One region of the Micromonospora sp. CA-111912 genome, then DNA from elsewhere that is predicted to be linked to it. Evidence: riboswitches for the same ligand, from Rfam matches in the RefSeq annotation. Region 1 holds a riboswitch; each other region holds the start of a gene.

Region 1 (5,219 bases):
CGGCGCGCTTGATCGCCGAGCGGACCTGGTCGGTCCACAGGCCGCGGGCCTTCAGTTCGCGTACGAGGGCGGTGTTTACCTGGAGGAACTCCCCGGACAGGGTCTCGCGCTTGAACAGGTTGGACACCTGCGGCTCGATGCACTCGTAGCAGCCGGCGATGGAGGCGATGGTGGCGGTCGGGGCGATCGCCACCAGCAGCGAGTTGCGCAGGCCGTGCGCGGCGACGCGCTCCCGCAGCGCCGTCCAGCGCTGCGCCTGACTGCCCGTGACGCCCCACAGGTCCGGCTGGAGCTGGCCGCGTGCCGCCCGGGTCTCGGCGAAGGCCGGGTGGGCGCCGAAGCGTTCCGCCAGGTCGGCGGAGGTCTCCAGGGCGGTCAGGTACAGCTCCTCGCTGATCCGGGTGGACAGCTCCCGGGCTGCCGGGGAGTCGAACGGCAGCCGCAGGGCGAAGAACACGTCCTGCAGGCCCATCAGGCCGAGGCCGACCGGCCGCCAGCGGGGGTTGCTCGCCGCGGCCTGCGGGGTCGGGTAGAAGTTGATGTCGATGACCCGGTCGAGGAACGTCACGGCGGTGCGGACGGTGGCGCGCAGCCGTTCCCAGTCGATGCCGCCGTCGGCGAGGTGGGCGGCGAGGTTGACCGAGCCGAGGTTGCACACGGCGGTCTCGGCGTCGCTGGACACCTCGACGATCTCGGTGCACAGGTTGGACAGGTGCACCACGTTGCCCGGCTCGGCGGTCTGGTTGCACAACCGGTTCGCGGCGTCCTTGAACGTCATCCACCCGTTGCCGGTCTGTGCGAGGGTCCGCATCATCCGCCCGTACAGCTCCCGCGCCGGCACCTGCCGCACGTACCGGCCCTGCGCCTCGGCCGCCCGGTACGCCGCGTCGAACTCGTCCCCCCACAGGTCCGGCAGCTCCGGCACCACGTCCGGGTCGAACAGCGACCACATCCCGTCGGCCTCCACCCGGCGCATGAACTCGTCCGGGACCCAGTTGGCCAGGTTCAGGTTGTGGGTGCGCCGGGCGTCCTCACCGGTGTTGTCCCGCAGTTGCAGGAACTCCTCGATGTCCGGGTGCCACGGCTCCAGGTAGACGCAGGCCGCGCCCTTGCGCCGGCCGCCCTGGTTGACCGCCGCCACCGAGGCGTCCAGCGTCCGCAGCCACGGCACGATCCCGTTGGACTGCCCGTTGGTGCCCCGGATCAACGCGCCCCGCGACCGGACCCGGGAGAACGCGATGCCGATGCCGCCGGCGAACTTCGACAGGTTCGCCACCTGCGCGTACCGCTGATAGATCGAGTCCAGTTCGTCGCGCGGGGAGTCGACCAGGTAGCAGGAGGACATCTGGGTGTGCCGGGTGCCGGAGTTGAACAACGTCGGCGAACTCGGCAGGTACGCCAGGCTCGACATCAACCGGTAGAACTCGATCACCTCGTCCGGGGCGTGGGACAGGCCGCAGGCCACCCGCAGCAACCAGTACTGCGGGGTCTCCACCACCAGCCGGCTCGTCGGATGGCGCAGCAGGTACCGGTCATGGACCGTGCGCAACCCGAAGTACTCGAACCGCAGGTCACCGTGGGGGTCGACGGCGTCATCGAGCTGCGTGGCGTTGGCGGCGACGAACGCGGCGGTGCCGCCGCCGATGAGGCCCTCGACGTGTCCCCGTCGGATCGCCTCGCTGAACGACCCGATGCCCTGCCTGCGGACCTCCTTGTCGATGTAGCCGGCCAGCAGGCGGGCGGCCAGCCGCGAGTACTGCGGCTCCTCACCGATCATCTCGGCAGCGGTCTGGATGGACAGCCGGTCCAGCTCGGCGGTCGTCGCGCCGTCGTACAGGCCGCTGATCGTCCGTGTCGCCACCCGCAACGGGTCGACGTCGGCGAGGCCGACCGTCCACCGCTCGACCGCTCGGACGATCCTGTTGACATCGACCGGTTCGGTGCCGCCGTCGCGCTTGCGGACGCGCATCTGCGTCCGCCGCGGGCCCGGTAGGGCTGCCTCGTCGGCCGTCATGCCCTCGACCGGGACAACCTCGGTGACTGCCACCACTCACTCCTCGCGGGCTCGAGACCTGATGGCCTTCGGACGCGTGGAGACAGACACCGGCGGACGTCACGCCGGCGGGGCGCGGGTCAGGTGGCGTCGGCCGTCCCACGCGGCCTCGGACCGCCGCCCACCCCGGTATGGGTGCGCGGCGCGCTGGCAGGTCTTCGGACTCGCGGGCGTGACCGGGCTCACCGGTCTTCTACTGGCCGTCGCTTCCCAGGCCGCTGGCGGCCCAGTGCTGATGACGGCGGTCGTTCCCACTCACCGCTGCGGGGCAGTCCCGGATTTCCACCGGGTTCCCTCTTGCCTCGACCGCCCCGGATGAGCGGCCGAACCAGCTACGGTCGACACCATATATAGGGACTACGGCGTTGTCACACCCCACATGTCGAGTCCGGGCGTGTCGGAGACCGGGGCGGTGAAGCCTCGTCGATTTGTTCGGCGCAGCGACCGAGCCGATTGGTGGAGCGGGTCTGGATCCAAGGGCGGCGGACCCGGCCGGTAGGACCGGAACGGATGTCGACCGGTCGGGTTTCCGACGGGCATCCGTACACAAGGGATGGTGACCTCCTACGGTGACTTCCGGCACGCCAGGAAATGGACGTCGCCGGGAATCGACCCGGCGACGCGATTCAGGCGTTTTACAGGGGGTTGTCTCGATGCACGTTCGGAGCCGCGCCATCGCGGGTCTGGTCGCCGGGGCTGTGCTGTTGACAGGCCAACCGGCGGCTGCGGGCACTGTGCAGGGCAGTGCCGCCGACGAGGTCGCGAGCACCAGTGCTCGCGTCGCCACGGGAACGATCGGCGGCGATGCGACGCGCACGGCCGTCCGCACGGCCTCGTCACTGTCGGTGCCGGGACACACCGGGCTGGTTCCCAGCACGCCGCGCAATGACGTACCGAGGATCACCGACGGCGAGATCACCGACATCGAGGTGATCGGCAACCGGGTCTTCATCGCCGGCTCCTTCACCGCGATCGCCAACGTCGGCGGGACGCCGGTGGCGCAGCCGTCGCTGGCTTCTTACAACATCGACACGGGCCTGGTTGACACCGGCTTCCGGCCGACGTTCGACGGATCCGTCGAGGCCGTCGAGGCCTCGCCGGACGGCTCGTCGCTCTACGTCGCCGGCTCGTTCAACACGGTCGGTGGCCTGACGAAGCGCAAGATCGTACGGCTCGACCCGGTCACCGGCGCTCCGATCGCGGCGTTCACCGCGCAGGGGAACGGGCGCGCGACCGCTCTGGCCGTGAGCAACACCGCGGTGTACGTGGGCGGCCAGTTCACGAAGGTGAACAGCGTGAACCGCGGCGGGCTGGTCGCGCTCAACCCGACGACGGGGGCGGTGGACAGCGGGTTCAACCTGCCCCTGACCGGCGGCATCGGCGTCGGCGGCATGCTCACCGTGCAGCAGCTCAAGCTGACGCACAACGGCAGCAGGCTGCTGGTCGTGCACACCGGTCGCCAGATCGCCGGTCAGGACCGCTACGGCGTCGGTCTCGTCGACACCGCCACCAAGGCCCTCCTGCCGTGGCGCACCCGCCTGTGGGAGGACAACCTCTCCTTCGTCGGCGGCATCCAGCGGGTCTTCGCCGGTGACGTCGCGCCGGACGACTCCTACTTCGTCGTCACCAGCGGTTCGGGAGGCGATCGCCCGCCGATCAACGACACGGCGATCGCGTTCCCGGTGACCGGCGCCGACCACGTCGAGCCGATCTGGGTGTCGCGTCACTTCGACAGCATCTACTCGGTCGCCATCACCGAGACGGCCGTGTACGTCGGCGGCCACTTCAGTTGGCAGGAATCGCCGACCTCCAACGTCCCGTGGCCCGGCCTGGACAACGTCGGGTACGGCACGGGTCAGGGCCTGAGCGGCTACGGTCTCGGCGACCAGGTGGTCCGCCGTGACCACCTCGGCGCACTCGACCCGGCCACGGGCACGGCGATCGAGTGGAACCCGGGTTCCAGCTCGTACGAGGGGGAGAAGGCGATGCTGGCCACCCCGCGCGGCCTCTTCGTCGGTGGCGACGGCAACACCAAGGGCGGCCTGTCGGTGGGGCGGGTCGGGTTCTTCGACCTCACCCGGGCACCGGCGCCCTCGCCGGTCGACACGACGGTCGTCACGCCCATCGAGGGGGCGGTCAAGCAGGCCAACGCGCCGTTCGCGCTCGGCGGGCAGGCGACCTCTCCGGCCGGCGTCACCAAGGTCGGGATCGAGATCCAGAACCGGGGTTCCAAGAAGTACCTGCAGGACGACCTCACGACGTGGGGCGCCGCCAACAGCATCAACGCGACGGTCGCAGCGGTGAACTCCGCCTCGACCTCGTGGTCCCTCACCGTGTCGCTGCCCGTCGGCGAATATCAGGTCCAGGCGAAGACGTTCGGCAACAACGGCCAGGCCGATGCCTCGAAGGCCGTCAAGAAGATCGAAACCTTCAGCTTCGACGACCTGCCGCCGACCACGAAGATCACCTCACCGCCCGCCGGCCTGGTCGCCGCTCAGAGCTTCGTCGCGACCGGCACCGCCAGCGACGACAAGGGCGTCAGCGCGATGACGTACTCGTTCCGCAGGTCGGACAACCAGTACCTCCAGGACGACGGGACGGCCGCACCGGTCTACAACACCTTCCGGGGCGAGCCGGACGTCATCGGCGCGTTGTCGACCACCTGGCAGTTCGAGGTGGCCCTCCCCACCGAGGGCGAGTGGAAGATGACGGCCACCGCCATCGACAACGCCGGTCAGGGTGACCTGCGCGGCGACACCCGGGACTGGATCATCTCGGCGACCGGCGTCGCGCCGTCGGTGGCCGTCAGCACCCCCACGCCGATGACGCCGCCCACCGCCGCCGCGCCGATCACCGTCGCGCCGGGCGGCTCGATCACGTTCTCGGGGACCGCCGGCGACGACGGCACCCTGAAGTCGGTCGAGGTCTATTTGCGCAACAACACCACGCGCGAGGCGCTGGCGGCCGACGGCACGTGGGGCGCCGACTCGATCGCGGCGTACCACCGGGTCTCACCGATCAACCTGAATGCCCCGTCGTACAACTGGTCGTACACCACCGTGCCGCTCACGCCCGGCGTGTACGACTTCCGGGTACGGGCCACCGACAACCTGGGCCTGAGCACGACGACCGCCAATCTGGGCCGGCTCACCGTCACCGCCCAGGT
Region 2 (5,219 bases), 410 kb from region 1:
CCGGATGCGTGCCGCCGAGGGCCTCTGGGCGGTCGGCGACCTGACCGGCGAGGGCGCGTTCACCCACATCGCCATGTACCAGGCGGCCATCGTGGTCGCCGACGTGCTCGACCACGTCCGGCGGGCGCGGTCCGGCCCGGACGCCAGCGGCACCGCCAGCGCGGTCGGCGGCGCGGCGAGCACGGCGGGAGCCGGGATCGCCGGCGGCGTGCCGCACGCCGACTACCGGGCGCTGCCCCGGGTCACCTTCACCGACCCCGAGGTGGGCGCGGTCGGGCTGACCGAGCGGCAGGCCCGCGAGCGCGGCATCAACGTGCAGGTCGGCGTGAGTCAGCTCGGCTCGTCCACCCGGGGCTGGATCCACCGGGCCGACGGACTGATCAAGCTGGTCGCCGACGCCGACCGGGGCGTCCTGGTCGGCGCGACCTCGGTCGGCCCGGCCGGCGGCGAGGTGCTGTCGGGCCTGGTGGTGGCGGTGCACGCGGCGGTCCCGCTGACCCAGCTCCGGAACATGATCTACGCGTATCCGACGTTCCACCGCGCCATCGAGGACGCCCTGCGCAACCTGAGGTAGGCCGCCGCCGGTTCCCTGATCGTCCGACGCGCACGGGTCGTGCCGGGTGCGGTGCGGACGGTCAGGGGGCGGGTGCGGTGCGGACGGTCAGGGAGCCGCGGGTGCGCCGTGCCGGCCGGCGCCCGCGGCGAAGCGGGCCGCACCCGCCGCCGCGTCGGCCGCCAGCGACTCCGCGCCGTGGGCCAGCTCGACCGCGAAGGCCTCCGGCTCGGTCAGGTTGGCGCCGGCCAGCACCGCCGCCCGGTCGTTGCGCAGGCAGGTCTGCGGGTGGCGGGCGATCCCGGCGGCCAGCCGCTCGGCCTCCACCCGGGCCTCACCCGGCGCGACCAGCCGGTTCACCAGACCCATCGCGTACGCCTCCTCGGCCGGCACCGGTCGGCCGGTGAGGATCAGGTCCATCGCCCGGCTCTCGCCGATCAGCCTGGGCAGCCGGAAGGTCCCCCCGTCGACCAGCGGCACCCCCCAGCGCCGGCAGAAGACCCCGAGCACCGCGTCGGACTCGGCCACCCGCAGGTCGCACCAGAGGGCCAGTTCCAGCCCGCCGGCCACGGCGTACCCGGAGATCGCCGCGATCACCGGCTTGGACAGTCGCATCCGTGTCGGGCCCATCGGACCGTCGCCGTCGGGCTCGACCCGGTTGCCGCCGGGGGTGCCGATCGCCTTTAGGTCCGCCCCGGCGCAGAACGTCCCGCCCGCCCCCCAGAGCACGGCCACCGCCGCCTCCGGGTCGGCGTCGAAGGTGCGGAACGCGTCGGCCAGGGCCCGGGCGGTCAACCCGTCGACGGCGTTGCGGGCCGCCGGCCGATCCAGGATCACCGTGGTCACGGCCCCGGCGCTTTCGACCCGTACCCCCATCGGCGTCCCTCCCGGTCGGACGGCTCGACCCTCGGCCGTGCCCTCGGGGCGGTGGCGGCCACCCCCGACATCGACCGTAGTGGCCCGCCCGTCCCGACGGCGCACGGGCGGAGCCGGGCCGGCCGCCACCGGACGGCGCGCTAGCATCGGCGGCGGCACGATCATGCGAGGTGTCCCGCAGTTGCGGGGAGAATCGGGAAGCCGGTGGGAACCCGGCACGGGCCCGCCGCGGTGACCGGGGAGCCGCCGTCCACGCGCGTCACGCGCAGCCACTGGCCGCACGGCTGGGAAGGCGGACGGTCGGGCGTCGATCCGGGAGTCCGAAGACCGACCTCGCGTCTGGTGCTCACCCACAGGGTGGGCCGAGCGCAGCGGGAGCCTGCCTGTGGACATGTACGACGCCATCCACCGCCGCCGGGATGTCCGGGCCGAGTTCACCGGGGGGCCGGTGCCGACGGACACCCTGCACCGGATCCTCGACGCGGCACACGCCGCGCCCAGCGTCGGCTACTCGCAGCCGTGGGACTTCGTCCTGGTCCGGGACGCGGGGACCCGCAGCCGGTTCCACGAGCACGTACGGGCCGAACGGGACACGTTCGCCGCCACCCTCGACGGCGAGGCGGCCGAGCGGTTTTCCCGGATCAAGATCGACGGAGTGCTGGAGTCGACCCTGTCGATCGTGGTCACCTACGACCCGACACGGGGTGGCCCGGGCGTCCTCGGGCGGCACGCCATCGCCGACGCCGGGCTCTACTCGGTTTGCCTGGCCATCCAGAACCTGTGGCTCGCCGCCACCGCCGAAGGGCTCGGCGTCGGCTGGGTCTCCTTCTTCCGGGAGCCGTTCCTGGCCGGGCTGCTCGGCATCCCGGACGGCATCCGGCCGGTGGCGTGGCTCTGCCTCGGACCGGTCACCCACCTGGCGACCGTGCCGGACCTGGAACGGCACGGGTGGCGGCGGAAGCGACCCCTCGCCGAGGCGGTGCACCACGACCGTTGGGCGGCAACCGACCGGCGAACGGATGATTCATGAACCTCGATTACTGAGATAGCGTGACGTTCACTCTAAGTCCTTGACCCGCTACGCTCGGGAGGATCTTCATGCGTGCCACCGTCAGGGTCCTGCTCGCCTCCGTTCTCACCACCCTCGGCCTGACCGCCATCGTCGCCACCCCGGCCCTGGCCAGCGCCCCCGCGCCCTTCTGCGAGTCCGGCGCGTCGCAGTTCTACTGCGACGCCACCAGCACCGGCACGACGACCTGGACGGTCACCTGGTACTCCGGCAGCGTTGGTACCTTCACGACCGCCGGACCGACCCTCTTCGCCGGCTGCCCCTTCTCCAACATCGGCCTGCCGGTGCGGGTCAGCTACAGCTACTTCGACGGCAGCACCACCCAGTACAGCGACACCGGTAGGTTCACCTGCCGCAGCGGCCCCTGGCAGTAGCCGCGCAGCCGGCCCGGTCCGGCGGCGAGGGCTCCCGTCGCCGCCCGGGCAGGTGACGTGCGGGTGCGGCGGCGGTGCCGGCCGCGTCCCCGGACTGCCGGTCGACACCTACGGCGGCAGGCTCGTCACCGCCGACCGGTTTGCGACCGCTTCTGCCGGGAAGTCGGACGGGATGCGGGCACTCTTGACGAGAATCGAACAGAATTCGGCGCTGGACCGGGTCGGGGACCGGTTGCAGCGCGCCGTCCAGGCCACCATCCGCCCGCAGCGGGTACGCGACCTGCTGCACGGCGTCTTCCTCGGGCATCCGCTGCACCCGGCGCTGGTGCAGGTGCCGGTGGGCGCCTGGATCAGCGCCGCCGTGCTGGACCTCATGCCCGGTCAGCGTCGGGCGGCCACCACGCTGGTCGGGCTGGGCACGGTCGGCGCCCTCCCGGCGGCGGTCGCCGGGCTGAACGACTGGGCGGCCCTCACCCGGGACCAGCGCCGGGTCGGTCTGGTGCACGCCGCCTCCAACACCGTCGGCCTGGCCCTGTACGCGGGCTCGCTGGCCGCCCGGCTGAGTGGGCGGCACGGGACCGGGCGGGCGCTGGCGTACCTCGGGCTGACCGCGGCGAGCGCGGGGGCGTACGTCGGGGGGCACCTGGCGTACAAGCAGGGTGCCCAGGTCAACCAGAGCGTGTCCGAGCTGCACCGGATCAGCGAGGGCTGGCACCCGCTGGCAGACCTGGCCGGGCTGCCGCAGCGGAAGCTGGTCACCCGCGAGGTGGACGACGTCTCGGTCATCCTCTACCGGCACGGCGACGAGGTCACCGTGATGCTGGAGCACTGCCCGCACCAGGGCGGTCCGCTCGGCGAGGGCGAGGTCGCCGAGATCGACGGGCACGCCTGCGTGGTCTGCCCGTGGCACGGCAGCGCGTTCCGGCTCAACGGCGGCGAGGTCATGCACGGGCCGTCCGGGAACGACCAGCAGATCCTGCCGACCCGGGTGGTCGACGGGGTGTTGCAGGCCCGGCTGCCCTGAGCGTTCCCGCGCCGGCCGTCGACCCGCTCTCCGGCGTCAGTTCCGGCGGTGCCGACCGGAGACCAGGGCCCGCGCGCCGGCAGCGGCCCGGGCGATGCCCGGCCGGCGGCGCAGCCCGAGGACCGCGCCGATCTGCGCCCCGACGATGCTGGCCACGGCGAGCACCGCCGAGACCGCGAGCGGACGGTTCACCTGGTCCTCCTCGCTCGCCCGGGACGCCCCGGCGGCCATCGCCGGCTGCGGCCCGGAGGGCGGCTGGGCCACCTGCTGACTGCTGCGGGTCGACTCGGCCGACGGCTGGGCGGCCGACGGCGCGGGTGCCGGGCGGCTGGCCTGCGGCGTCGCGGGTGGCGTCGCCGGGGTCGCCGGAGCTTCGGCGGCCGGCGGGGTGGCCGGGGTCGCCGGCGGGGGAGTGACCGCGCCGCCGGGGGCGGGGGCCGTGGGCCGGACCACCAGCCGGCCGGTGGCGTGCGTACGGGCCCCGGCGTCGCCCGCGCCGTCGGGCAGCCTGATGAGCTGCCCCGGGCGGATCCGGTCCGGGTCGTGCAGCCGGTTCAGTTTCGCCACGTCCCGGTACCGGTCGAAGTCGTCGAGGTAGCGCTCGGCGACCTCGCCCAGGTAGTCGCCCTTCGCCACCCGGTACACCGTCGGCTCCACCGGCTCGGGTAGCTGGGCCGCCGTGGTGACCACGACCGGCGGCGCCGTCGGCGCGCCGACCGGGAGCGTCGCGGTCACCGGGCGCGCCGCCGGCACCGCCGCGGCGACGGCCGGCTGTGCCCCCGTCGGGTACGGGCCGGCCAGCACCGTCGCCGCGCTGGCCGCAGCCGGGCTCGCCGCGATGATCAGGGCCACCGACCCGACCAGCGCCGCTGCGGCCCGCTGCTGCCGGCTGATCCCGGGCAGCCGGGGTGCCGGCCGGCGCAGCGACTGCGCGCCCAACTCCACGAGCACAGAGAAGGCGAAGGTGGCCCAGCCGAACCAGCCGACCAGGGCCAGCGCCCGCAGGAACAGTTGGCCGTCGTCCCGGCTGGTCAGCGTGACGCCGATCTCGGCGAGGGTGGGTACGTGGTCGGGGAGCGGGTTGCCGGCGAACGCGATCAGCGCCACCGGCCCCCCGACCAGCACCGCGATCAGCACGACCAGCGCGCCGAACCCGGTGAGGACCTGTCCGGTCCGCCGTGCGGCGGAGCGACCCGGTGCGGCCATGGCGTTCCTTCCCTTCCTACGGGTCCTCGGTGAGGGCCCGCGCGGTGGCCTCACCGGAGACGGTGACGGTGTTGCCGAAGCCGAAGAAGCCGAGCATGTACCGGTCGTAGGTGACCG
Region 3 (5,219 bases), 3.3 Mb from region 1:
GCCGTCGCCGTGCCACTGGTCCCCGAACCGCCTGCGGCCCCGTTGCGCCACCACGGCGACCTGGAGCTGTCCGCCGGCCTGCTGGACCTGGCGGTCGACGTCAGTCGCCTGCCCCGCCCGGAGTGGCTCGAGCGGGCGCTGCGCGACGGAATCGCGGCCTCCGATACCTACCCCGAAGCCACCGCGGCCCACGTCGCTGTGGCGCGTCGCCACGGTCGTGACGAGTCCGAGGTCCTCGTCACGGCCGGCACCGCCGAGGCGTTCTTCCTGCTCGCCCGAGCACGGCCTTGGCGACGCCCGGTCGTCGTGCACCCTCAGTTCACCGAGCCCGACGTCGCGCTACGCGCCGCGGGCCACACCGTCACCCATGTCCTGTGCCGGACCGAGGACGACTTCGCCCTCGACCCCGGTGCTGTCCCTGACGACGCGGACCTCGTCGTGGTCGGCAACCCCGCCGACCCGACCGGGCACCTGCACGCCGCCGCGACCCTGCGCGCCCTGTGCCGCCCCGGGCGCGTTGTCGTCGTGGACGAGACGTTCATGGACTTCGTGCCGGGTGAGCCGCAGACGCTCACCTCGCACCGGCTACCCGGGCTGGTCGTGGTGCGAAGCCTGACCGAGCTGTGGTCGATTCCCGGCATCCGCGCCGGGTACGTCGTGGGCGACGCCGCCGTGGTCGCCGACCTCCGAACCCAGCAACCGGCCTGGTCGGTCGGCACCCCGGCGCTGCATGCCGTCGTCGCGACCACCGGGCCGCAGGCCGAGGCCGAGGCGGGGCGCCGGGCCGCGCTGTGCGTGCGGCAGCGGCGCACGCTCGTGGACGGGCTGAGCGAGCTCGGCCTCACGGTCGCGGAGTCCCACGCCCCGTTCGTCCTCGCCCGGCTGGGCTCCGGGGCGCACGCGCGCCTCAGGGACGCGGGCGTGGCCGTACGCCGGGCCGACACCTTCCCCGGTCTCGACGGCTCGTGGGCGCGCATCGCCGTCCGCGAGCCGGCCGCCACCCGCCATCTGCTCACCACGTTGGGACTCACCGTCACATGGAGCTGAACGTCACCGGTCGCAGCGTGCTCGTCCTCGACGGGGGCCCACGCGCCATTGCCACGGTCGCTGCGCTGCTGCGTGAGGGTGCAGCTGTCACTGTCGCAGCGCCGACCGTGTGCGCCGCGCTGGAGGACCTCGCCCTGCGTCGGCGCCTGACCTGGGTCACGGCACCCGTGGACGAGGGCTGCTTCGATGTCGTGCTGCGGGCCGTCACGCCCCGGACGGCTGACGCACCCGCCCGGACGGACCGGGCCGGTCACGTCACGCTGGTCGGCGCCGGCCCCGGGGACCCCGGTCTGGTCACCGTCGCCGGACGTGCGGCCATCGAACAGGCCGACGTGATCATCGCCGACCGGCTCGCGCCGTGGGAGGCGCTGGCGTGGGCCCGCCCGGAGGCCGAGGTCGTCGACGTCGCGAAGATCCCCTACGGGCGGAGCACCAGCCAGGAGGAGATCAACCGTCTCCTCGTGACGCACGCACGCGCTGGGCGTCACGTCGTGCGGCTCAAGGGCGGCGACTCCTACGTGTTCGGCCGCGGCTTCGAGGAGGTTGCTGCGTGCGCCGACGCCGGGGTCGCCACCACCGTGGTGCCCGGCGTGACGTCCAGCGTCGCGGGCCCCGAGCTCGCCGGCATTCCGGTCACCCACCGCGGACTCGTCCAGGGCTTCACCGTCGTCTCCGGCCACGTGCCGCCGGGCCACCCCGATTCGTCGATCGACTACCCGGCCCTCGCACGCTCCGGCACCACGATCGTGGTGCTCATGGGCGTGCGTACCCTTCCTGCCATCGTCGAAGCGCTCATCGCCGCCGAGCTGGACGAGGGCACGCCGTGCGCGGTCGTGGCGGACGCCAGCCTGGCCAGCCAGCAGGTCGTCCGCAGCACCCTCGCCCACATCGTCGCCGACACCGCCGCGGCCGGCATCGGCGCCCCTGCCGTCGCGGTCATCGGTCACGTGGCCGCGCTCGAGCCGCGTCCTGCGTGGGCGGTCATGACAGCCGCCACACCGTTTCCCCGCCCGATACCTGCTATGGTCGTCCCACCTTGCTGAAGGAAGCCGGTGCGATCCCGGCGCAGTCGCGCTACTGTGACGCCGCTTGCGGCGAAGCCAGACCCTCCAGCCAGGTGAACATTCATCGACGGGACGCAGATTTCCCAAGGAGTGTCATGTCTCAGGCAACCACGGCCGTTCCGGCCGCTGTCCCCAGCATCCCCGTGCGCGAGCTCGCCCCCTGGGCCCTGTTCTTCTCGCTGCTCACCGCCGTCGTTCTGTTCTTCGTGGGCGCCGAGCAGGGAGCATTCTCCGTCTTCGAGGGCACCGCCGTGCACGAGTTGGTTCACGACGCACGGCACGTCTTGGGCTACCCCTGCCACTGACGCTCGCGCGTCGGGCGCCCGGTCGGCCGGATTCACCTTCTCTCGCTCCCGGTCCTGCCGGCGGCTCGCGCTGCCCGCGGCCGGCTCTCGAACGGACCCCTGATGGCCCCTCGTACCTTCCTCGTGCACGGCCTGCTGGCTGGCCTCATCGCCGGCTTCGCGGCCTTCCTCGTCGCCTACGTCGTCGCTGAGCCCCAGGTCGACACCGCCATCGCCCTGGAGGAGGCGGGCTCGGCCGAAGACGGGCACACGCACGACGACGCGACCGCCGAGCAACCCCACAGCCACGGTGAGGAGGCCCAGGTCTCCCGCGAAACGCAGTCGACCTGGGGCCTGGCAACCGGCACCATCCTGATGGGCGCCGTCCTCGGCGGCGCCACGGCGCTCGCTGCCGCGTTCGCCGTCGGGCGCCTGGGCAGGCTCTCCGCACGAGCCTCCACCGCGGTGGTGGCCGGCGTCGGCTTCGTCGCCACGGCGCTGGTGCCGTTCTTCAAGTACCCCGCCACGCCGCCGGCGGTGGGCTCGGGCGACACGATCGGCGAACGGACCGCCCTGTACTTCGGATTCTGGGCGCTGAGCCTCGTCGCGGCGATCGGCGCCGTGCTCCTGGCCCGGCGGGTCCTGCCCCAGCTTGGCGCGTACGCCGCGGTGCTGGTCGGTGCCGCCGCATACCTCGTCGTGGTCGTGGTCGCCGGCGCCGTCCTGCCGACGGTCAACGAGGTCGGCAACTTCCCGGCCGACACGCTCTGGTACTTCCGCCGCTCGTCGATCATGACCCTGGCCGCGACGTGGACCGTCCTCGGCTTCGTGCTCACCGGCCTGGTCGGACGCGACGCGGACCGAGCCACCGAGCGGCTGCGCCGCCAGGAACTGGCCGCCACGCTCTGAGCCGCCCCGGACCGCAGCCGCGCACCACCCGTCGCGCGGCTGCGGTCAGCGCGGCTGCGGTCCGGGGCGGCTGCGGTCAGCGTGCCGGCAGCGCCTGCACCCAGGCCAGCGCGGCGTCGACGTCGCGGACGACCCGCACACCGCCCGACGGGCCGGCTCGGCGGACGACGACCACCGGCATCGCCCGCTCGGCGGCGACCTCGAGCTTCGCGACGGTGTGGTCACCGCCGGAGTCCTTCGTCACCAGGACGTCCGCGTCTGCCATCACCTGCCGTTCGTGTTCGATCGTGTACGGTCCACGGCTGCGCAGCAGCATCCAGGAGGCCGGCAGGCGGAGGTCCGGCTCGTCCACCACGCGCACGAGGCACGCGTGGCGGCGCAGCGGCTCGACGAAACGCCCGAGCGACTGCCGCCCGACGGTGAGGAACGGCCGTTCCCCCAGCCCTGCCGCCACGCGAGCGGCCTCGTCGTGGTCGCCGACCCAGTGCCAGCCGGACGCCTCAGGCCGGCCAGCCCAGCCGGGCCGCTCCAGGCGGAGCAGCGGAACGCCGACCGCCGGGCACGCCGCAGCCGCGTTGGCGCTGATCCTTTCCGCGAACGGGTGTGTCGCGTCGACGACGGCATCCACCCCAGCGCCCTCCAGGTACGTCGTCAGCCCTTCGATCCCACCGAAGCCACCGACACGCACCTGTCCGACCGGCAGCCGCGGACGCACGACACGTCCCGCGAGCGAGGTCACGACTTCGGCACCGTCCTCGACGAGCGCGGCCGCCAGCGCGCGGGCCTCCCCCGTCCCGCCAAGCACGAGGACCCTCACGCGTGGGGTCCGATCGCAGGGACTGCGGGAACGCCTTGCTCGGCCAGGCCCAGCAACGCGTCGACGTCGAGGTGCTTCTTGCCTGCGTCAGAGGCCGTGCCCGCCACCAGGGACCGGGCGGTACGGCGAGCCTGTGCGTCCACCGCTCCAGTATCGCTTCTCGTCTGCCCGTCGGACCGGCGGGCTCGAACTCCCCGAGCCGTCCGTGGCCGCAGCGAACGCGACCGGCCGGCCGGAGGAACGGCAGGCGGGGACGGGTCATGGCATCTCCCAGAGGGATCATGGTGGGTGCCGCGATTCTGTCCGCGCCGTCGTGCGGCGCCAATATCGATGGCCATTGCTGGCGGAGGCGCTTCGTCGATCGCCGGAGTTGCCGCGGTGCCGCTACTTGCGAGCCACCACCACCTCCGCTACACAGGGGTCAGTAGGGGAAGCGCCGCAACGACGACCAGTGTGATCCACCAACATGGATGGAGGCGCCTCGATGGCGTTGATCCCGGCGGCTGGCGGCGGTTGTGGCGAGTCGTCGACGCCCGCACCATCGATCCGGTCTCCGAGGCCGGCCAATTCTGATGTCGAGTGGGACAACTTCGACCCCCAGGCATACGTCCGGCACAACTACGCGGTGCTGCGTGCCGACGATCGTGAACTCCTCCGCCGGACCAGGGACTTCTTCGCTGAGACGACGCTCTCCGACGCGTGCTGTGTCGACGTCGGCTCGGGGGCGAACCTCTACCCGGCGCTGTCGCTGCTGCCGATCGCGCGCACGCTCGACCTGTGTGAATGGTCGGCGTCGAACGTGCGCTGGCTGAGCACGCAGATCGCCGGCTACGACGAGCTCTGGGACCCGTACTGGCAGGTGTGCGCGGAGCACCCGGCGTACTCGGCGGTGACCGATCCACGGGGCCGGCTGGCTCAGGTGGGCCGGGTGCTGCGGGCCAGTGTCTTCGACCTGCCCAGGCGTGCCTGGGACGCCGGCACGATGTTCTTCGTGGCCTGCTCCATATCGGCCGACCAGGCGGAAGCCGAGCACGCCATCGGCAGCTTCCTGCACGCGCTGCGGCCCGGCTCGCCCTTCGTCGTGGCGGTCATGCTCGG
Region 4 (5,219 bases), 3.3 Mb from region 1:
AGCAGGTGGAACAGGGCCGTGGGGGCGTTGCCGAACGCGACGACGGCACCCTCGACGTGCTCGGCCCACAGAGACACCGCCGCCGCGGACCGGGTCGTGCCCCACGCGCGGGCGAGCGCCGGGACCTCGGGCTCGCGCAGGAAGCAGCGGACCTCGTTGTCGCGGGGCAGCCGGGCGCGGGTGACGCCGGCGGCGACCATGTGCGCGTCCGTCAGGATCGGCGCTCCCGCATCGAGCGCCGCCCGGGCCGCCGTCACGAGACCGGGATGGATCACCAGGTCCCGCGTCAGGTCGGTCTGCCCGCACGCGTGGATCATCCGCACCGCGACCTTCTCGGCGTCGGCCGGGACGCGCGTCAGGTCGGCCTCGGCGCGGATGGTGGCGAACGAGTCGGCGTAGATCACCGCGCCGTCGGTGACGTAGTCGTAGCGGCGCGTCGGTGGGGCGAAAGTCATGCATTCTCCAGATCGGGGACGAGCAGGGTGCGCCGTGGCGTGACGACGAGGTCGCCGGCACCGAGGGCGCGGACCTGGTCCATGAAGCGAGCATCCACCCGGCCGTCGCGGACCGCCAGGTGCAGCGCGACACGGCCGTCGTCCTGCGCGATCCTGCCAAGCGGGGGTGGCGGCGTGCTCACCCGGGTCCCCGGGGCACGCTCGAGCACGGCGCCCAGCACTGCCGCGCCGGAGCCGGGCAGCTCCTCGACGTGCCAGGGAGAGCTCGGTTCGCTACCGGCGAGCTCGGCGAACCGCACGGCGAGTGTCGTCAGCGCCGCAGCGGCCTCGTCCAGCGGGACGACCGGTCCCCACGACGTCCCGGCGCGCAACTGCGCGGTGCTCGCGTCGAGCGCCACGAGACCGAGGTCCAGGTCGCGCTCGACCAGGTCGCCGCGGCCGTCGTCGAGCACGAACAGGAACCGACCGGCCAGCGCGGCGAGCAGGGGCTCCGCGCACAGCCGGGCGTCGAGGTCAGCGATCACCGGACGCAGGTCGGCGCGGCCACCGCTGCGTCCGGTGAGCGGTGAGGCCAAGATGTTGCGCACCCGCTCGTGCGACGTCGACGGCACGAGCCCGGTTGCCATGATCACGTCCACGACCGCGTCCGGCAGGCACCCGTCGTCGTGCTCGATGCCGCGCACCTGGAGGTTGGCGCGGCTGGTCAGGTGGACCGCGCCGTCGCCGTGCTCACGCGCCACCCGGACGAGTGCGCCGAGCGCCTCGGTCGTCACGGCGCCACCGGGAACGCGCACCCGGACGAGCGCGCCGTCGTCGGCGATCCAGGGGCGCAGCAGGCCGGGACACAGGTCGCGGCGGGTCCTCTCGGGCACGGCGCCATCGTGCCAGAGCCCGTCTCGGGCGCTGTCGGTCGGCGGTGCTACGTTCGTCCTGCCAGCCAAACTCAGCCATGAGCCAGGGAACCCGGTGAGAGTCCGGGACTGACGCGCAGCGGTGAGGGTGACGGGCGGAGCACGACGCCACTGGACCAACGGTCTGGGAAGGCGCTCCGTCCGGTTGATCCCGAGTCCGAAGACCTGCTGGCCGCAGACCCCCGTCTGCGACACCTGCCCATCCAGGCCTCGCGCACAGGCCGCCGGACGAAGGAAGACCGTCGTGTCTCGTTATGCTCGCTCGCACCAGATCGGATCCTCCCACCAGGTTCCCCCCACCTGGCTCGTCTGCTCCTGACGTCGTGAGCGTCCTCGTCCACGTCGCGACCGCCCTGCCGGACGCCGCCCGACCGGCGGTGCTGCGCCAGGCGGCCGAGGCCGCCGGTGCCCGTCTGGCATTCCTGCAGGGCGGCGAGCCGACCCTCACCCACGTGCTCGACCTGGTGCACGCCGACGGCGTCCGAGAGGTTCGCCTCGAGCCGGTGAGCACCGACGACCTGACCTACGCCCGCTCGTGGGTGGGACGCGTCGCCGGCCACTGGCACCGCCAGCAGATCGACCCGCCGGTCATCCGGTTCGGAGAGCGGACCATCACCGGCCGCGAGGCGCCGTTGTCGTCACCGGCCTGGGACGCGCCCCCGCCGTACCGGCACCATCTGCTGCTGTGCCGCGGCCCGCGCTGCAGCGCCCGAGGTGCGGACGAGACCTACCGCGCGCTCGTCGGCGCGCTCGTCGAGCACCGGCTCACCGACTCCGACGTCCTCATGGCGCAGACCGGGTGCTTGTTCCCGTGCAATCACGGCCCCGTGGCCGTCGTTCACCCCGACGGCGCCTGGTACGGGCCGGTTCGACCCGGCGACGCGGCCCGGCTGGTCCGCGAGCACCTTTGCGCCGGCCGCCCGGTCGACGACCTGCGCCTCGGCTCCCGGACCATCTCCACCGAAGGAGAAGCATGACCCGCATCGCTCTCATGTCCACGTCGGACACCGACCTGTTGTCGGCGCGTGCCAGCGGCTCGGACTACACCTGGGCCAACCCTGTCCGGGTGACCGACGAGCGCCGCGACGCCCTGACCGCCGAGGCGGACCTGGTCGTGCTGCGCGTGCTCGGTTCGCCCGAGGACGTGCGGGACGTCGCCGCCCTTGTGCGCGACGCCGGACGTCCCCTGGTCGTGCTCGGCGGGGAGCGGACGCCGAACGCCGCACTCATGGAGCTGTCAACCGTGCCGATCGGCGTGTGCGCCGAGGCGCACCGCTACCTCGCCGAGGGCGGCGCGGAGAACCTGGGTCAGCTGCACGCCTTTCTCTCCGACACGGTGCTGCTGACCGGCGAGGGCTTCGAGCCGCCGGCCGTCCTGCCCGAGTGGGGCGTCGGCCGGCAGGCAGCCGGGAGCGGTGTGCCACGGATCGGCATCCTGTACTACCGGGCACACGAGGTGAGCGGCAACAACGCGTTTGCGCACGAGCTCGCCGACGCGATCGACGCGACCGGCAAGGCCGTCGGCGTGCCGATCTTCGTCTCCTCGCTGCGGGCGGCGCCCGACGAGCTGTTCACCGAGCTCGCCACGCTCGACGCGATCATCGTCACCGTGCTCGCCGCCGGCGGCTCCAAGCCCGCCACCGCCAGCGCCGGCGGCGACGACGAGTCCTGGAACGTCGAGCGGCTGCGCGCCTTGGACGTCCCCGTGCTGCAGGCGTTGGCGCTCACCTCCAGCAAGGCCGAGTGGGAGGCGTCCGATGACGGCGTCACCCCGCTCGACTCCGCGACCCAGATCGCCATCCCCGAGTTCGACGGCCGGCTCATCACCGTCCCGTTCTCGTTCAAGGAGGTCGACGCCGACGGTCTGCCGCGCTACCAGACCGACGCCGAGCGGTGCGACCGCGTCGCGGGCATCGCAGTGAACCACGCGCGGCTCCGACACGTTGCACCGGCCGAGCGCAGGGTGGCCCTTGTCCTGTCGGCCTACCCGACCAAGCACAGCCGCATCGGCAACGCCGTCGGCCTCGACACGCCCGTATCGGCGATCCGGCTGCTGCGCGCGATGCGCGACGCCGGCTACCACCTCGGTGCGCCCGGCGAGATTCCCGGGCTCGACCCGCTCCCGCCGGTCGAGGGGGAGGACCCCGACACGACGGCCGGCAACGCGCTCATCCACGCGCTGATCGAGGCCGGTGGCCAGGACGAGGAGTGGCTCACGCAGGCCCAGCTCAGTGAGTCGCACGTGCGTATCGGCCGCGACGACTACCTGCGCTGGACCGCCCACCTGCCGGACGAGCTTCGTGCCGCCATGGTCGAGACCTGGGGCGAGGCCCCCGGCTCACTGTTCGTCGACGACGCCGGCGACATCGTGCTGGCCACGCTGCGCGCGGGCAACGTCGTCATCCTCATCCAGCCGCCACGCGGTTTCGGCGAGAAGCCGGTCGCGATCTACCACGACCCCGACCTGCCGCCGTCGCACCACTACCTGGCGGCGTACCGCTGGCTCGAGCACGGCTTCGGTGCCCACGCGGTCGTGCATCTGGGCAAGCACGGCTCGATGGAGTGGCTGCCGGGCAAGAACGCCGCGCTCTCGGCCGGGTGTGCCACGGACGCGGCCATCGGCAGCATGCCGCTGATCTACCCGTTCCTCGTCAACGACCCCGGCGAGGGCGCCCAGGCCAAGCGCCGCGCGCACGCCACGATCGTCGACCACCTCGTGCCGCCGATGGCGCGTGCCGAGAGCTACGGCGACATCGCCGAGCTCGAGCAGCTGCTCGACGAGCACGCCAACGTCGCGGCCATGGATCCGGCGAAGCTGCCCGCGATCCGCCAGCAGATCTGGACGCTCATGCAGTCCGCGCAGATGCACCGCGACCTCGGGCTGGAGGAGCGACCCGACGACGAGGAGTTCGACGACTTCCTTCTGCACGTCGACGGCTGGCTGTGCGAGATCAAGGACGTCCAGATCCGCGACGGGCTGCACGTGCTGGGCCAGGCGCCGACGGGGGAGGCGCGGGTCAACCTCGTGCTCGCCGTGCTCCGCGCCACGCAGGTGTGGGGCGGCCAGAACCGCGCTCTGCCCGGCCTGCGCGCCGCCCTGGGGCTCGCGGAGGACGCCCCTCTCCCCGCGGTCGACGCCGTGGAGGGGCAGGCCCGTGCCCTGGTCGAGGCGATGGAGAAGGCCGGCTGGGCCGTCGACGCGATCGACACGCTGCACGACGACCCGGTCGTGCGCGACGTCCTGCGGTTCGCCGCCGAGCAGGTCGTCCCGCGCCTGGCCGCCACCACCGACGAACTGACCAACGTCCTGCACGCGCTCGCCGGCGGCTTCGTCGAGGCCGGGCCGTCCGGCTCCCCGCTGCGCGGACTGGTCAACGTCCTGCCGACCGGTCGCAACTTCTACACCGTCGACCCGCGTGCCGTCCCGTCGCGCCTCGCGTGGGAGACGGGACAGGCGATGGCCGAGTCGCTCGTCGCCCGGCACCTCGCCGAGACCGGCGAGCACCCGCGCTCGGTCGGCCTGTCCGTGTGGGGGACGTCCGCCATGCGCACGTCCGGTGACGACGTCGCCGAGGTGCTCGCGCTGCTGGGCGTGCGCCCGACCTGGGATCCGGCGTCGCGACGCGTCAACGGCCTGGAGGTGATCGACCTCGACGAGCTGGGCCGTCCGCGCATCGACGTGACCGTGCGCATCTCGGGCTTCTTCCGCGACGCCTTCCCGCACGTCATCGAAATCCTTGACGACGCCGTGCAGGTCGTCGCCGGGCTGGACGAGCCCGACGAGCTCAACTTCGTCCGCGCGCATACCCGCGAGGACCTCGCCGGGCACGGTGACCTGCGGCGGGCCACCACC

What was found. Region 1 has a riboswitch for cobalamin ahead of ACQPZO_RS03245 (ribonucleoside-diphosphate reductase subunit alpha). Riboswitches for the same ligand answer to the same signal wherever they lie in the genome.
Region 2: linked by a shared signal. The riboswitch ahead of bluB (5,6-dimethylbenzimidazole synthase) and the one ahead of ACQPZO_RS03245 (ribonucleoside-diphosphate reductase subunit alpha) in region 1 are both predicted to bind cobalamin.
Region 3: linked by a shared signal. The riboswitch ahead of ACQPZO_RS19380 (CbtB domain-containing protein) and the one ahead of ACQPZO_RS03245 (ribonucleoside-diphosphate reductase subunit alpha) in region 1 are both predicted to bind cobalamin.
Region 4: linked by a shared signal. The riboswitch ahead of ACQPZO_RS19325 ((2Fe-2S) ferredoxin domain-containing protein) and the one ahead of ACQPZO_RS03245 (ribonucleoside-diphosphate reductase subunit alpha) in region 1 are both predicted to bind cobalamin.

The regions. Positions count from the first base shown of each region.
Region 1 is NZ_CP192007.1:683,648-688,866, reverse strand. It holds gene ACQPZO_RS03245 (ribonucleoside-diphosphate reductase subunit alpha) at 1-2,014, opposite strand, end outside; cobalamin riboswitch at 2,186-2,401, opposite strand; gene ACQPZO_RS03240 (Ig-like domain-containing protein) at 2,707-5,219, shown strand, end outside.
Region 2 is NZ_CP192007.1:273,497-278,715, forward strand. It holds gene ACQPZO_RS01305 (dihydrolipoyl dehydrogenase family protein) at 1-574, shown strand, start outside; gene ACQPZO_RS01310 (crotonase/enoyl-CoA hydratase family protein) at 662-1,429, opposite strand; cobalamin riboswitch at 1,586-1,779, shown strand; gene bluB (5,6-dimethylbenzimidazole synthase) at 1,815-2,459, shown strand; gene ACQPZO_RS01320 (hypothetical protein) at 2,528-2,872, shown strand; gene ACQPZO_RS01325 (Rieske 2Fe-2S domain-containing protein) at 3,045-3,896, shown strand; gene ACQPZO_RS01330 (LysM peptidoglycan-binding domain-containing protein) at 3,933-5,102, opposite strand; gene ACQPZO_RS01335 (hypothetical protein) at 5,119-5,219, opposite strand, start outside.
Region 3 is NZ_CP192007.1:4,661,507-4,666,725, forward strand. It holds gene cobC (Rv2231c family pyridoxal phosphate-dependent protein CobC) at 10-1,047, shown strand; gene cobA (uroporphyrinogen-III C-methyltransferase) at 1,038-2,090, shown strand; adenosylcobalamin (AdoCbl) riboswitch at 2,080-2,167, shown strand; gene ACQPZO_RS19380 (CbtB domain-containing protein) at 2,207-2,416, shown strand; gene ACQPZO_RS19385 (CbtA family protein) at 2,519-3,304, shown strand; gene ACQPZO_RS19390 (cobalt-precorrin-6A reductase) at 3,381-4,121, opposite strand; gene ACQPZO_RS19395 (SCO2525 family SAM-dependent methyltransferase) at 4,606-5,219, shown strand, end outside.
Region 4 is NZ_CP192007.1:4,648,365-4,653,583, reverse strand. It holds gene ACQPZO_RS19335 (precorrin-8X methylmutase) at 1-455, opposite strand, end outside; gene ACQPZO_RS19330 (sulfite reductase subunit beta) at 452-1,327, opposite strand; cobalamin riboswitch at 1,373-1,553, shown strand; gene ACQPZO_RS19325 ((2Fe-2S) ferredoxin domain-containing protein) at 1,690-2,343, shown strand; gene cobN (cobaltochelatase subunit CobN) at 2,340-5,219, shown strand, end outside.